4 regions of the Nocardia sp. NPDC057440 genome follow, and region 3 is predicted to be linked to each of the others. Evidence: riboswitches for the same ligand, from Rfam matches in the RefSeq annotation. Region 3 holds a riboswitch; each other region holds the start of a gene.
What was found. A riboswitch is a leader RNA that binds a small molecule or an ion and turns the genes downstream of it on or off. The one in region 3 is predicted to bind S-adenosylmethionine.

Region 1: another riboswitch for S-adenosylmethionine. It lies ahead of ACFU4Z_RS01055 (bifunctional o-acetylhomoserine/o-acetylserine sulfhydrylase); the one in region 3 lies ahead of ACFU4Z_RS30220 (ABC transporter substrate-binding protein).
Region 2: another riboswitch for S-adenosylmethionine. It lies ahead of ACFU4Z_RS29395 (aminotransferase class V-fold PLP-dependent enzyme); the one in region 3 lies ahead of ACFU4Z_RS30220 (ABC transporter substrate-binding protein).
Region 4: another riboswitch for S-adenosylmethionine. It lies ahead of ACFU4Z_RS04950 (rhodanese-like domain-containing protein); the one in region 3 lies ahead of ACFU4Z_RS30220 (ABC transporter substrate-binding protein).

What each region holds. Positions count from the first base shown of each region.
Region 1 is NZ_JBHVDF010000001.1:216,549-220,307, forward strand. Features, by position in the region: gene ACFU4Z_RS01045 (MFS transporter) at 1-692, opposite strand, end outside; gene ACFU4Z_RS01050 (TetR family transcriptional regulator) at 827-1,564, shown strand; SAM riboswitch class IV at 1,618-1,728, shown strand; gene ACFU4Z_RS01055 (bifunctional o-acetylhomoserine/o-acetylserine sulfhydrylase) at 1,815-3,164, shown strand; gene ACFU4Z_RS01060 (homoserine O-acetyltransferase) at 3,239-3,759, shown strand, end outside.
Region 2 is NZ_JBHVDF010000017.1:124,904-128,662, forward strand. Features, by position in the region: gene ACFU4Z_RS29390 (flavin reductase family protein) at 1-133, shown strand, start outside; gene ACFU4Z_RS29395 (aminotransferase class V-fold PLP-dependent enzyme) at 191-1,513, opposite strand; SAM riboswitch class IV at 1,559-1,672, opposite strand; gene ACFU4Z_RS29400 (LysE family translocator) at 1,812-2,456, shown strand; gene ACFU4Z_RS29405 (DHA2 family efflux MFS transporter permease subunit) at 2,458-3,759, opposite strand, start outside.
Region 3 is NZ_JBHVDF010000018.1:145,703-149,461, forward strand. Features, by position in the region: gene ACFU4Z_RS30205 (ABC transporter substrate-binding protein) at 1-212, opposite strand, end outside; gene ACFU4Z_RS30210 (LLM class flavin-dependent oxidoreductase) at 209-1,348, opposite strand; gene ACFU4Z_RS30215 (GNAT family N-acetyltransferase) at 1,345-1,908, opposite strand; partial or broken gene ACFU4Z_RS30220 (ABC transporter substrate-binding protein) at 1,916-2,188, opposite strand; SAM riboswitch class I at 2,446-2,539, opposite strand; gene ACFU4Z_RS30225 (hypothetical protein) at 2,827-3,543, shown strand.
Region 4 is NZ_JBHVDF010000002.1:405,643-409,401, forward strand. Features, by position in the region: gene ACFU4Z_RS04940 (FAD-dependent oxidoreductase) at 1-1,356, opposite strand, end outside; gene ACFU4Z_RS04945 (hypothetical protein) at 1,698-2,153, shown strand; SAM riboswitch class IV at 2,216-2,333, shown strand; gene ACFU4Z_RS04950 (rhodanese-like domain-containing protein) at 2,348-2,764, shown strand; gene ACFU4Z_RS04955 (O-succinylhomoserine sulfhydrylase) at 2,761-3,759, shown strand, end outside.

The DNA of each region.
Region 1 (3,759 bases), on a different contig from region 3:
GCGCGACTGAAGCCGTACACGATCGCGATCAGGCCGAGCGTCACGGTGACGGCGCCGGGCACGTCGTAACCGCCGGTCCGCGGGGCCGGTATGTCCTTCACCACAAAGGCCAGTGCGCCGACCAGAGCGAGGATGGCGATCGGGGTGTTCACCAGCAGGCACCAGCGCCACGAGGCGTACTCGGTGAGCGCGCCGCCCGCGATCAGCCCGAGCGCGGCCCCGCCCGCGGAGATTCCGGCGAAGACACCGAACGCGGTCGCGCGCTCTTTGGCCTCGGTGAAAGTCACCGAGAGCAGCGAAAGTGCCGCCGGCGCAAGCAAAGCCGCGAACGCGCCCTGCAGCGCGCGGCCGGCGAAGAGCTCCGCGCCGTTCTGCGCGAGACCCGCGAGCGCGGAGGCCGCAGCGAATCCCACGAGACCGACGAGGAAGATCCGACGCCTGCCGAGGTAGTCGGCGAGCCGGCCGCCGAGCAACAGCAGACCGCCGAAGATCAGCGTGTAGGCGGTGAGCATCCATTGCCTGTTGCCATCACTGATGTCGAGATCACGTTGTGCGAACGGCAGCGAGATGGTCACGATGGTGGCATCCAGCACCACCATGAGCTGGGCCAATGCGATCACCCCCAGGGCCCACCAGCGCGCCGAACTGCCTTGTTTTTCCGGAACGTCTACCGCTGTCGCAGTCTCGGTCACCTTGATCTCCTTGGAACTCGAAGTCGTGCTGCCATCCTGTCATTGTCGGACATTTGTCGTCAAGGGAAAAATGTCGCAATCAGACATTTGACTGCTAACGACACGAAAAGTCCCGGTTGCGATACAGTGGAAGGATGCTCGAGTCATCAACGTCGACCGGCGCGAGTGCCGCAGCGGACGCCCCTGTCGGCGCCGAGCCGAACCAGGACCACACCGCGAATCCGGTGCCTGCCGGCCTGCGTGAGCGCAAGAAGCAGCAGACCCGGTTGCGCATCATCGAGGTCGGACTCGACCTCTGCGACGCACATGGTTTCGATGCCACCACCGTCGAGCAGATCGCCAATGCCGCCGACGTCTCGCCCCGCACGATCAACCGGTATTTCGACAGCAAAGAGGACATCATCCTCGGGCCGATCAAGGACTTCGGCCGCACCGTCGCCGAGACCCTGCGCGGGCTCCCGGTCACCGGCAACGAGCTGCGCGCGCTGCGTGAGGCTTTCCTGCGGACCATCGACCAGGCGATAGATGGAAATGACAGGCTGCTGTCGTTCCGGCAGTTCCAGCAAATGCAGCGGATCCTGCGCAGCAGTCCGTCGGTCAGTGCGCGCAGCCTCGAGCACGCCGACAACAAGACCGCCGCTATCGCCGAAGTGCTCGCCGAACGACTCCACACCGAGCCCGATGCGTTGCAGGTGCGGCTGATCGTCGGAACCTGGCAGCTGATCGGGCAGCTCGGGATGGAATGTTCGGTCGACATCTTCGACGAAGGCGACCCGGCGGCGGCGGCCTTGGCCGGCCGCACCGCGTTCCTCTCCACCTTCGACGAGTTCGTGCGCATCTGCTGCGTCCCGCTGGCCACCGAAACCCGGTGAGTTTTCGACGACGATTTCGATCGTCGACCGACCGCCAGCTATGATGCCGGTCAGGTCATGAGTGCCAGCGCGAAGCCCCGGCTTGCTGGACGGCAACCCTCCAGCAGCGGTGGGGTGCTCCGGGTGATGACCGGGCTCTCGAAAGTCGAGAGCAAGCGCGCACTTCAGGAGGTACCCCCAATGTGTTGTTGTCCGTCGCCCACATCCCATTAGCAAGTAGTTCTGGCGAACAACCCCTTTGGAGCAAGACATGAGTGACCCCATCGCGTCCGCGGCCGATATCGATCCGATCGCATCCGATCCGACGCAGTGGTCCTTCGAGACCAAGCAGGTCCACGCGGGGCAGGCCCCGGACGAGACCACCGGCGCCCGCGCCCTCCCGATCTACCAGACCACCTCCTACGCCTTCCGTGACACCGATCACGCGGCCGCGTTGTTCGGCCTCGCCGAGCCGGGCAACATCTACACCAGGATCATGAACCCGACCCAGGACGTGGTCGAGCAGCGCATCGCCGCCCTGGAGGGTGGCGTCGCCGCGCTGTTGCTGGCCTCGGGACAGGCCGCGGAGACCTACGCGATCCTCAACCTGGCCTCGGCGGGCGATCACATCGTGTCCAGTCCGCACCTCTACGGCGGCACCTACAACCTCTTCCATTACTCGCTGCCCAAGCTCGGCATCGAGGTCTCCTTCGTGGAGGACCCCGACGACCTGGAGCAGTGGCGTGCGGCCATCCGGCCGAACACCAAGGCGTTCTACGGCGAGACCATCGCCAACCCGAGCAGCGCCATCTTCGACATCCCGGGGATCTCCGCGATCGCGCACGCCAACGGACTGCCGCTGATCGTGGACAACACGGTCGCCACCCCGTACCTGATCCAGCCGCTCGCGCACGGCGCCGACATCGTCGTGCACTCGGCGACCAAGTACCTGGGCGGCCATGGCACTGCGGTCGCGGGCGTGATCGTCGACGGCGGCACGTTCGACTGGACCGTGGTCGACGAGCAGGGCGAGCCGCGGTTCCCCGGTTTCACCACACCGGACCCGAGCTACCACGGTGCGGTGTTCGCCGACCTCGGCGCACCCGCGTACGCGCTGAAGGCGCGCGTGCAGCTGCTGCGCGACCTGGGTGCCGCGGTGTCGCCGTTCAACGCCTTCCTGATCAGCCAGGGCGTCGAGACGCTGAGCCTGCGCCTGGAGCGTCACGTCGCCAATGCTCAGGCGGTGGCCGAGTTCCTGACCGGCCTGCCCGCCGTCGAAACGGTGTACTACGCGGGCCTGCCGTCCTCGCCGTGGCACGAGCGCGCTAAGCAGCTCGCGCCGAAGGGGCCGGGCGCGATTGTCGCGTTCGAGCTCAGCGGTGGTGTCGATGCGGGCAAGAAGTTCGTGGACGCATTAGCCCTGCACAGCCATGTCGCTAACATCGGTGATGTGCGTTCTCTCGTAATCCATCCCGCGTCGACCACGCACTCGCAGCTGACACCCGAGGAGCAGTTGGCCTCCGGCGTCACGCCGGGGCTGGTTCGGCTGGCGGTGGGCATCGAGGGAATCGACGACATCCTCGCCGATCTGCGAGCCGGTTTCGCGGCGGCGGCGACGTGACCGTGGGCGCCGAACCGAGTGTCGTGCGACCCGCCTCGGCGGTGGCCCTGCCACCGCCGGACGGGCGGCTCGGCATGGTCGCCATCGGGGACGTGCGGCTGGAGAACGGCGCTGTGGTCCAGGACGTACACCTCGCCGTGCAGCGCTGGGGTGAGCTCTCCCCCACGCTGGACAACGTGGTGCTGGTCGAGCACGCGCTGACCGGCGACTCACATGTGATCGGACGCCCGGACGACATCCATCCGCTACCGGGATGGTGGGACGGCATGGTCGGTCCCGGCGCGCCGATCGACACCGACGAGTGGTGTGTCATCGCGACGAACGTGCTCGGCGGCTGCATGGGAAGCACCGGGCCCACCTCGCTGGCTCCGGACGGAAAGCCTTGGGGCGCACGGTTTCCGGAGATTTCGATCCGCGATCAGGTGAGCGCGGAAGTGGCACTGATGGATCTGCTCGGCATCGAAACGCTGGCCGCGGTCGTCGGCGGGTCGATGGGCGGCATGCGGGTGCTGGAGTGGATGGTCGGCGCCCCGAATCGGGTCGGCGCCGCACTGGTGCTCGCCGTCGGCGCGCGCGCCACCGCCGACCAGATCGG
Region 2 (3,759 bases), on a different contig from region 3:
CCCCATCGGCGACCACACCCTCGCCGTCGGCCTGGTCACCCGCGTCCACGACAACACCGATGAAAAACCGGCCGCCGCGCCGCTGCTCTATTACAACGGCCGCTACCACCGCCCGAGCGCCCTCGGCGAATGAGCCCGGTTACCCGGCCTCCCGCGCGCTGAGGGTCGCGGACAACCACACAAAGACCGGTCAGCCGATGCTGCAGGGTGCGGCGCCGCCGGTGGTATCGAGGCTGGTGAAAGGGCGGGTTTCGGGGGTGGGGTTCCAGAGGCCATCGGTGGCGGCGTAGTTCCAGGTGGCGCCGGATTCGACGAGGGTGGCGACGGCGTCGACGAGGCGGTCGACGTCGGCGGAGCTGGTGCCGAGGCCGATGCTGGCGCGCAGTGCGCCGTCGAGACCGAGGCGGGCCAGTAGCGGGTGAGCGCAGAAGCGGCCGTCGCGGATGCCGATGCCGTGTTCGGCGGAGAGATAGGCGGCGACGTGGCCGGGGGCGAAGCCGTCCAGGGTGAAGGCGACGATGCCGACGGTGTCGGGGCTGTCGTCCCAGATGCGCAGCAGGTCGACGCCGGGGATGGCGGAAAGGCCGACGCGGAGTCGGTCGGCGAGCAGACGTTCGTGGGTGGCGAGGGTTTCGGGATCGATCGCACAGAGCGCCTCACAGGCGGCGGCGAGCGCGGCCGCACCGAGGACGTTCGGGGAGCCTGCTTCGTGCCGCTGCGGCGCGGGGGCCCAGTCGGCGCCCGTGGTGGTGACCTCGCGCACCGCGCCACCGCCTGCCAGGTACGGATCGGCGGCATCCAGCCAATCGCGGCGCCCGACCAGCACACCCGCGCCGTACGGCGCGTACAGCTTGTGCCCGGAGCAGGCGAGGTAGTCGATGCCGCTGTCGCGCAGGCTGATTCGGCGATGCGGAGCCAGCTGCGCGGCGTCGACCAGGATGCGCGCGCCGCACTGGTGTGCGATGGTGGCCAGCCGCTCCAACGGCAGCACCTCGCCGGTGACGTTGGAAGCCCCGGTGACCGCGAGCAGCGCGGCGGGCTTGCTGCACAGTTCGGCGATCAGCAGCCGGATAGTCTCGGCCACAGTGTCCGCGGCCCGAACTACGCGGCGGCCATTGCGCGTCCACGCCAGGAAGTTGGCGTGGTGCTCGATATCCAGCACCACGGTGTCGCCGGGCACGCACGCGGCGAGCAGGTTCAGCGCGTCGGTGGTATTGCGAGTGAACACCACCACTTGGTCGTCGTCGGCATCGAGGAACCTGGACACCGAACCGCGAGCCGCCTCGTAGCACTCGGTGGAGATCCGCGAGGCGTAGCCCGCACCGCGGTGCACGCTCGCGTAGAACGGCAACAGCTGCTGCACCCGGTCGGTGACCTGCGCCAATGCCGGTGCGCTCGCGGCGTAGTCGAAGTTCGCGTAGGTGGTCGTTCCGCCCTGGACGAGCGGCACAAGGAGGTCGCCGCCGGAAACCCGGGCGAGGGCGGCACAGGTCTGATCCACAACAACAGTCATCACGAAATCCCGTCGGTCATGGGACCCGGAACCAAGGGGTGTACGAGTCCGCGCTTGCCGCGCCCGGTCGGGCGGCGGCCAGGTCGTCACCTGGAGCACCCCACCGCGGAGGAGGGTTGCCGACCAGCTAGCCAGGGCTTGATGCTGGTACTCATGACCTGCACCGAGATTGGCAGACCGCACCGGCCGCTGTCAACCGGAATCGAAAACACGACGCCCGCGGCCAAGGCCCGGCGAGCATGGTCTCGGCCGGTCGAAACCGGTTGCGCGATGTCGTGATGTGCGGTCCCATCGGTGGGTGACGCTTTCCCTGCTGCTCAGTTTCGTCGGCCTGTGCGTACTGCTGTCGATCACGCCCGGCCCCGATTCGTTCCTGGTGCTGCGCTTCTCGATGGTGGACGCGCGACCCGGGATCGCGGCGGCGCTCGGGTCGGCGCTCGGCGGCATCGTGTGGGCCGTTGTGGTCGCGGCGGGCGTCGCCGCCCTGCTGGAGCAGTCGGCGACGGCCTATCGCGCGCTCAAGATCGTCGGCGGAATCTACTTGGTGTACTTGGGAGTTCGTGCGCTGATCGATCACCGGCGACAGCGGCGTGCCGCCCTCGACCCGACCGAAGCGGTTACCGCGCAGGCGAATTCCGGTTCCCCCGCATCGATTCGCTCGGCATTCGCCGCAGGGCTGGTGTCGTGCATGTTCAACCCGAAGGTCGGCCTGTTCTACCTGGCCGTGCTGCCCCAGTTCCTCACCGATGTCACCTTCGCCAACACCCTCGCCCTCGGCGCGGTCGAATCGAGCATCGCCGCGGTGGAGATGGTGCTGCTCGCGATCGCCGCCTCGCGCGCCGTGGCGATACTGCGCAAGCCGAAGGTCCGCGATCGCCTGGAGCAGGCGAGCGCGGCCGTCCTCGCGGCCCTCGGCATCGGCACCGCGGCCTCCGCCGCCTAGGTCACCCTTTTTCCTTGCGCCACAGCAGGATCGAGGCAACGAGCGCGACAGCTCCCACCCCGGTGAGCCACCAGAACGACCGCTGGAAACTCACATCGACGGACGCACCCGCCGCGGCCGTGCGGTAGAGGACGACCGCCATCAACGCCGCACCGACAGCGCCGCCCACCCGCTGCAAGATATTCACGAACGACGCGGCATCCGGGAGCTGCTCGCGACCCACCGCCGCATAGGCCGCCGCCACGACGGGCACTCCGGTCAGCCCCGCCGCCATACCCCTGACCAGCAATAACGCCTGCACCAGCACGGAATTCAACGAGGCGTCCGACAGTGCGAACGGCACTGTGGTCGCGATGATCAGCGCATTGCCCGCCACCGCCACGACACCACCGCCGTAGCGGTCGGTCAGCCGTCCCGCGACAGGCAGCGCGACGATGCCGCCGAGACCGAACGTGAGCAGCGACAGCCCCGTCGCGATCAACCCTTTGCCATGCAGTAACTGGAAGTACAAGGGCAGCAACAGCATCGTCCCGAACATCGCCACGCCGGCGAAGAAGTTGGCCACGTTCGCGGTAGCGAAGATCGTAGTGCGGAACAAGCCGATATCGAGGACCTTCGGCCCGCGGCCGCGTACCGAGCGCAGCACGAAGCCACCGAGCGCCACCGCACCGGCCAGCACGGGAACCCACACCGACACCGCCGAAAGCCGGCCTCGGCTGCCGAATTCGCCGAGCCCGTAGACCAGTAGCGACAGCCCGGTCCCGATCAGCACGAACCCCGCGACATCGAATGGCTCGCCGCGGCCGCGCACGTCCTCGCGCGGCAGCACGCGCCGTGCGAGGACGAATGCCACCGCGCCGAACGGAATATTGATCAGGAACAGCCATTCCCACGACAGCTGAGCAAGCAGCACGCCACCGATGGTCGGCCCGATCGCGGGTGCGGCGACCACGGCGATCCCGACCACGCTCATCACCCGCCCCAGCCGCTGTGGGCCCGCGGCGCGGCCGATCAACGTCTGCCCGGCGGGCACCAGCAGCCCGGCGGCCAAACCCTGCGTGACGCGCAGCGCGATAAGCCAGCCGATACTCGGAGCAAGCGCGCAGAGACCGGAGACGACCGTGAAGGCGACCAAAGCGCCGAGCCACACCCGGTCGGTCCCCACTCGCCGACCGAGCCACCCGCACAGCGGCAACGTGACCGCGAGCGCGAGCAGGTAGGCGCTGGCGATCCACTGCGCGCTGTCCAGCGAAGCGCCGAGATCGCGCGCGATCACGTTGAGCCCGATATTCACCAGCGAGGT
Region 3 (3,759 bases):
TGACGGCTGACATACAGCGTCTGGTTGGTGCCCGACTGCGCGGGGTCCGAGCAGGTCGGCGCCACCGACAGGCCGTAGCGCAGCGTGCCGCCCGGCTTGGGCGGCCCCGCGTCGGCGCCGGTCCCTGCCGAATCACTGCCGCAGGCGGCGAGACTCGCGGCCGCGGTGACGGCTGCGGCCACGGCCGCGATTCGATAGCGGGGTCGGATCACTGTGTTACTCCAGATGTTTCGGTGCGGACGAGGTCGCCCTGGGAATCGAGGTCGTAGTCGGTGGTGGGTCGGACGGGATGGTCGATGTCCGTGTTCACGGCCAATGGCCTGCTCCGAATCCGTCTGCGCAGTTCCGGGGCGACCGAGGACTGGAACAGCTCGAGGCTGTCTCGGTGCGCAATCGCGGTGCGTCCGTCGCGATCCGCGGCCAGGTGGGTCACCTCGTGGCCGAAGTGCTCGTGCTGACGGCTGACCTTGTCGATCACCTGCTCCGGGCTGCCGACCAACGCCGAACTGCGGGCGAGGAAGTCCGCGAGGGTCTCGAACACCACCGGCAAACCGAGCTTGCGGGCCAGCGTGAGTCGCGCCTCGAAGATCGGCCGGAACACTTCCGCGGCCTCCTGCGAGGTCTTGGCCACGTGGAATCCGGCGGTACCCGCGCCGACCATGGCATCGGCGGGGTCGTGCCCGTAGAACTCCCACCGCTCCCGGTAGTGGCGCACCAGCTCGGCATAAGGCTCGATGGGATTGGTGACATTCGCCGAGAACAGCGGATCACCGTGGCGCGCGGCCAGTTCCACCGAGTCGCGACTCGTCGCGCTGCCGTGCCAGATGCGGATGCGCGGCTGCCACGGCCGCGGCAGCGCCTTGGCCGCACGGAGTTCGGGCCGGAACCGGCCGGACCATGTCACGCTGTCGCTGGCCCAGAGCTCCCGGAACAGCTTGTAGCCTTCACGATTGCGGTCCCACTGATCGTCGGTGGTGACGTGGAACAGCTCCGCCTGCGCACTGCCGTTGCCCTTGCCGATGATCAGTTCCAGTCTGCCGCCGGAGAGGTTGTCCAGCGTCGAGTAGTCCTCGAAAGCGCGCACCGGATCCAGCAGGCTCAGCGTGGTGACCGCGGTGAACAACGAGATGCGCGAGGTGACCGCGGCGATGTGGCTGAGGATCACCGGCGGTGCGGCCGACAGGAACGGATCCTCGTGCCGCTCGCCGACGGCGAACCCGTCGTAGCCGAGCTCTTCGGCGATGCCCGCCTGCTCGATGACATTGCGCAGTCGCTCCCTGGTGCCGGGCAGCCGCCCGGTTATCGGGTCCGGAACCCGGGTGACCAGGGTGAACAGCAGGAATTTCATGCGTGGGCTCCTACCGGGTCGGAGGCGGGATGTGGGGCGGGCAGGTACTTCTCGAAGGGATGCGGGCCGATCTCGTCCGAGGGGATGTCCGGGTCGTAGAGCGCGGTGTAGCCGTGGTTCAGATACAGGGCGACGGCCTCGGGCTGGCGCGGACCCGTGGTCAGGTAGATGCGGCGGTATCCACGCCGTGCGATCTCGGTCTCCAGCTGTGCGATCACGAAGCGCCCGAGTCCCTGCATGCGGTGCTCACGTGCGGTCCAGATGCGTTTCAGCTCGGCGGTGTCGTCGTCGTAGCGTCGGAAAGCGCCGCCTGCCACGGGCTCGCCGTCGCGGGTGACGACCAGCAGCGCACCGTCCGGCGCCGTGAATTCCGCGGCCGGGTATTCGCGCAGCGAGTCGTGCACCGCACCGACGGTCCGGCCGTAGCGCGTGCTGTATTCGACGGCGAGCTCGGCGAGCAGGGGCGTGGCCAACGGATCGTCCTGAGCGACCGCGTGCACACGCAGCTCGGGTGGTGGTGCCGGGGAGAGTCGCCGATTCGAGGAAAATCGCTGTGTCATCGGGCTGTCACGACTTCTTCGGCGGGCCGGGCGGGTTGATCCGCGAGCTGGTCACCGTTTCGGTCTTCAGCCCCCACCGGTCGATGACCTGCTGGTAGGTGCCCGACTGGATGGCGTGGTCGATGGCCTTGTGCACCGCCCCGATCAGCCCGTTGTCCTTCTTGGTGAGCACGCCGATCTCGCCCTGCAGCGCCTCGCCCGCGCCGGAGAAGGTGGCCACGATCTTGGTCTGATCCGCGGTTGCCGCGTGGTAGATCGCGGTGGGGTTGGGTCCGAGCCACGTCCTCGGTCGCGGTGGTTACGGGCGCACCGCCGACGGCAGCGGCTGCGCTGGATGCGATGGACGCACTCATATCGAGGTCCTTCGAAGAAACGAACGAGACCGGCCCCTCATCAGGCGGTCACATCACCCGGCCAGTGACGGGTGCGCGATCTGGCGGCGCGGTCAGTCGCGACAGCTCGCGGCGGTGCGGCGGCACTGGTCGGCATGGCGGCGGCCCCAACGGGTGCTGTGTTGCTCGGTGATCATGTCGGTTTCCTCCATCGTTCCCGGCGGAAGCACCCGCACCCGGCGAGCGGGGGGTTGCTGCGACGTCGACGAGCCAGGTCTCTCGGTCGCTCTGGATGGTGCGGCCCGCGGCGAGCGCGGGCCGTCGAGGGTCTAGCCGAAATAGCATGCGAAGCAGGGGCACTCCAGAACAAGGTTAGGAATCAGCGTGAGCACAGCCCTTGTCCGAGAGGGCCGGTTCCCGCGATCATTGAGCCCGTCGCCATGAGCAGCGCCCACCTCATGGATCCGAAATCGCGGATCGCGAGGGCGTGCGGCGCGCCAGAAAATTGCTAACTTGAAGATTCCCTGCTTAGCGAGTTTGCCGGAGTACCCTGACCTCGATCGTGCCGACGATGAGGAGGTCCGAAGTGACCGTTGTGCGCCGTCTGACCACGCTGACCGCCATCGCGACGAGTACGGCCGCGCTGGCCCTTGCCGGCCCTGCCACCGCTTTCGGCGCTCCGGCGGCTCCCGCCCCGGCTGTCGCCGCTGAGCGCCCCGGTCTCGCCCGGACAGCCGCACCCACCGATCTGTTCGGCGCGTATCAATCGGCGCTCGAAGCGCTGCGCGCCGTCGGCATGGACCCCTTCCTGTATCCCACCGCCGCGGCGTTCTGCTCCGACTCCGGCACCCTCGGCCTGGTCCCCGCCGTCGCGGGCGCTATTCCCGGCCCGTGGCCCAAGACCACGGTGACCATCCCCGGCCTCGACCTCACCGCCGTGAAAGCGGGCCAGACCATGTTCACCTTCGTGCCCTACGGCGTCGCCCCGGACACCTCGACCGTGTCGGGCATGCGCGTCGCGTGGATGAACCTGCGCAACGGGCGCAGCGGCTTCACCTCGATGGGCCCGCTCTCCGACGTCTTCCGCGCCATGGTCCCCGCCGAAGTCCCGGCGGAAATCCGCCCCCTCGCCGAACGCGCGATCCAGGACTTCTTCTTCGCCGCACTCCCGGTCGGCGGCGTCCGCGCCGTCCCGGTCGACACCGGCTCGGGAACCGTGCTCGCCGCCGTCTTCGGTACCGTCCAGAACAACGGCCACTCCTGCTTCTTCCTCCCGACCATCGGTATTAGCGCGGTCCCATAGCCCGGTCGCCCCCGACAATCTCGTCCGGCTTCAACGGGCTCAGGAGCCCGAGACAACACCCTTGCGCGCCCGACGGCAGCCGCACCCGGTGTCGATCCGCACACCCCGTGTCGCAACCGGGCACCCGGTGTAATGGTTGTCCGGGTCCGGGTCCGGGTCCGGGTCCGGGTCCGGCACGGGGTAGGGGACGGGGTCAGGAGTAAGCGCGCTCCGGGG
Region 4 (3,759 bases), on a different contig from region 3:
GTCCTCACGCTCGACGACCTTGACGCGCTCGCGACCCTCCGGCTCGCCGAGGGCGCGCTCGTGCGCGTCCAGGCGGTACCAGCCCTGCCAGGTGGTGAACGGGATGCCCTTGCTCTCCAGGAACGCGGTCACCGCGTCCAGCTCCGGCTGGGCGGCCGGGGTGAAGTTCGCGCTGTCGTCGAGCAGGCAGGCCACGGTTTCGTTGGCGTCGCCCTTGGTGTGGCCGATGAGGCCGACGGGGCCACGCTTGATCCAGCCGGTGACGTAGGTGGCGGGCAGGTAGCGGTCGGCGCCGTCCGCGTTCTCGTCACCGATCACGCGACCGGCCTCGTTGGGCACGGTGCCCGCTTGATCGTCGAAGGGCAGGTTGGTGAGGTTCTGCGACAGGTAGCCGACCGCGCGGTAGACGGCCTGGACGTCCCAGTCCCGGTACACGCCGGTGCCCTTGACGTTTCCGGTGCCATCGAGCTGGGTTCGCTCGGTGCGCAAGCCGACGACCTGGCCGTTCTCGCCGATGATCTCCGAAGGGGACTCGAAGAAGTGCAGGAACAGCTTGTGCGGACGGTTGCCCGCGTCGCGGATGGCCCACTGCTCGAGGGTGTTGGCGATCATGTCGACCTGCTTGGAGTGCCTGCGCGCGGCCTCGGAGCCCTCGTCGTAGTCGATGTCTTCGGGATCGACGATGACCTCGATGGTCGGGGAGTGGTCCAGCTCGCGCAGCTCCAGCGGGGTGAACTTCGCCTGCGCGGGGCCGCGGCGGCCGAACACGTGGACCTCGACCGCCTTGTTGGCTTTCAGTCCAGCGTGAACGTTCGGCGGTATCTCGGTGGGCAGCAGTTCGTCGCCGGTCTTGGCGAGCACCCGCGCCACGTCGAGCGCCACGTTGCCGACACCGAGGACGGCGACCTTCTCGGCCTCCAGCGGCCAGGTGCGCGGCACATCGGGGTGTCCGTCGTACCAGGACACGAAGTCCGCCGCGCCGTAACTGCCGTCGAGACCGATGCCGGGGATGTCCAGGGCGCGGTCGGCGTTGGCGCCGGTGGAGAAGATGACCGCGTCATAGAAGGTGCGCAGGTCGTCGAGAGTGATGTCGGTGCCGTAGTCGATGTTGCCGAGCAGGCGCACCTGTGGCTTGTCGAGCACCTTGTGCAGGGCGGTGATGATGCCCTTGATGCGCGGATGGTCGGGCGCGACGCCGTAGCGGATCAGCCCGAACGGAGCAGGCATGCGCTCGAACAAATCGATCGACACTTCGGCATCGGACTTCATCAATGCGTCGGCGGCGTAGATGCCGGCCGGCCCTGCGCCCACGATCGCGATGCGGAGCGGGCGGGTCGCTGCACTCTGTTCGGTCATCTCTTACGCGCACCCTTAAGGTCGAAAACAATTAATGGCGTCGGTCTTAGCCTAGGCTAACTCGACGCGCCGCTGTGGTTGCACCTGATGTGCGGACACTGGTGCCGACTCGCTGTCATATCAGCTATGACAGCAGGCCGCAGTCTCGCGATTCTATCGGTGGTCCGCCCGGCAGCCCGCGCCGGTGCGGTGACCGGCCCGCGGCCAGGACGGCCTGCCTCTCGTTGCTTACCCACGGTGTGCTCCGGGGTAACCGCTGTGCGCACGAGATCCTCCGCGGCGTGTCGTCGAGTTCGGGGGCGGGCGCTCGATAACCCCGCCGACCAGGGATCATCGTGGACATGACCGATCAGCGAGGCACCGACGGCGACGATGTAATCGAGGTCGACCAGACCGACTCCCGCACCCCGTGGCCGTTCATCGCGGCGGCGGTGGTGGCGGTCATCGTGGTCGTCGGGATCGTGCTCGGCGGGTTGCTGTCACCGGCTGAGAAAAATGTCACAGAAGCGGACCGCATCGCGGCGGCGGTCCGCAACTACGCCGACGCTCGCGGCCACAGCGACCTCACGCCGCCGCCGGGTGTGGCGTGCGATGGATTCGACGAGGGCAAGTCGTCGCTGGCCGCGCAGCTCGGTGGCCTCGAAACCGGAAAGACCGTCGAGATAACAAAAATCGAGAATCCGATGGTCGACGGTGACCGGGCGAAGGCGACAGTCACCACCGAGGTCAATGGCAAGGCAGCCACGGCGACCTGGAATCTGACGCGATCGGGCGACGGCTGGCTCATCTGCGGTTGACCGTCCCACGTCGTGAACTGGGGTTTGACAGGGTGACCCCCGCCCAGGCAATCTCAGAACCAGGTCATGAGAATCAGCGTCAAGCCCCGGCTTGCTGGTCGGCAACCCTCCTCCGCGGCGGGGTGCTCCGGGTGACGACCTGGCCGCGCACCCGAAACCAAGGTGCGGCAAGAGCGGATTCACAGGAGGTCCACATGAGTTATGCCGGTGACATCACCCCGCAGCAGGCGTGGGAATTACTGCGGGACAACCCGGAAGCCGTCCTGGTGGACGTGCGCACCGAAGGCGAATGGCGCTTCGTCGGAGTTCCCGACACCACATCGATCGAGCGCCCGACGGTGCTGATCGAGTGGGTCGACGGCACCGGCACCCGCAATGGCGCGTTCGTCGAGCAGCTGACCCAGGCGCTCGACGGCCGCGACCCGGAGGCCCCCGTCGTGTTCCTGTGTCGCTCCGGCCAGCGTTCCGCGCATGCCGCGAACACCGCGACCGGGGTCGGGATCGGACCGTCCTACAACGTGCTGGATGGCTTCGAGGGCGGCCTCGACGCGACCGGTCATCGTGGCGGCTCCGGCTGGCGCGCCATCGGCCTCCCGTGGCGGCAGTCGTGATCACCGGCGGCTCCTTCGACAAGCCGCTGCCCGATGGCGTCGGCCCGGCGACCCTCGGCGTGCGCGGTGGCTTGCGGCGCTCGGGGTTCGAGGAGACGGCCGAAGCGCTGTATCTGACCTCCGGCTTCGTCTACGAGAGCGCCGAGGCCGCTGAGGCCGCGTTCACCGGCGATGTCGAACATTTCGTCTACTCCCGCTACGGCAACCCGACGGTCGCCATGTTCGAGGAGCGGCTGCGGCTGATGGACGGCGCCGAAGCCTGCTTCGCCACGGCGAGCGGCATGTCCGCCGTCTTCACCGCGCTCGGCGCGCTACTCGGCGCCGGTGACCGGCTTGTCGCCGCGCGCAGCCTGTTCGGCTCCTGCTTCGTGGTGTGCAACGAGATTCTGCCGCGCTGGGGAATCGAAACCGTCTTCGTCGACGGCGACGACCTCGATCAGTGGGAGCAGGCACTCTCGGTGCCCACCCAGGCGGTGTTCTTCGAGACGCCTGCCAACCCGATGCAGACGCTGGTGGACGTGCGCCGGGTCACCGAACTCGCCCACGCCGCGGGCGCGAAAGTGGTGCTGGACAACGTCTTCGCCACACCGCTGCTGCAGCGCGGCTTCGAACTCGGCGCCGACGTCCTGGTGTATTCCGGCACCAAGCACATCGACGGCCAGGGCCGGGTGCTCGGCGGCGCGATTCTCGGTCCGCAGGACTACATCGACGGCCCGGTGAAGAATCTGATGCGCCACACCGGCCCCGCATTGAGCCCGTTCAATGCGTGGACCCTGCTCAAGGGCTTGGAGACGATGCCGCTGCGGGTGCGTCATTCCACCGAATCCGCGCTGCGCGTCGCTCAGTTCCTCGAGGGCAACAAGTCCGTCGGCTGGGTGAAATACCCCTTCCTGGAATCACATCCGCAGCACGCGCTGGCCGTGAGCCAGATGAGCGGCGGCGGCACGGTGGTCACCTTCGAGCTGAACGCGCCTGCGGATGAAGGCAAGAAGCGT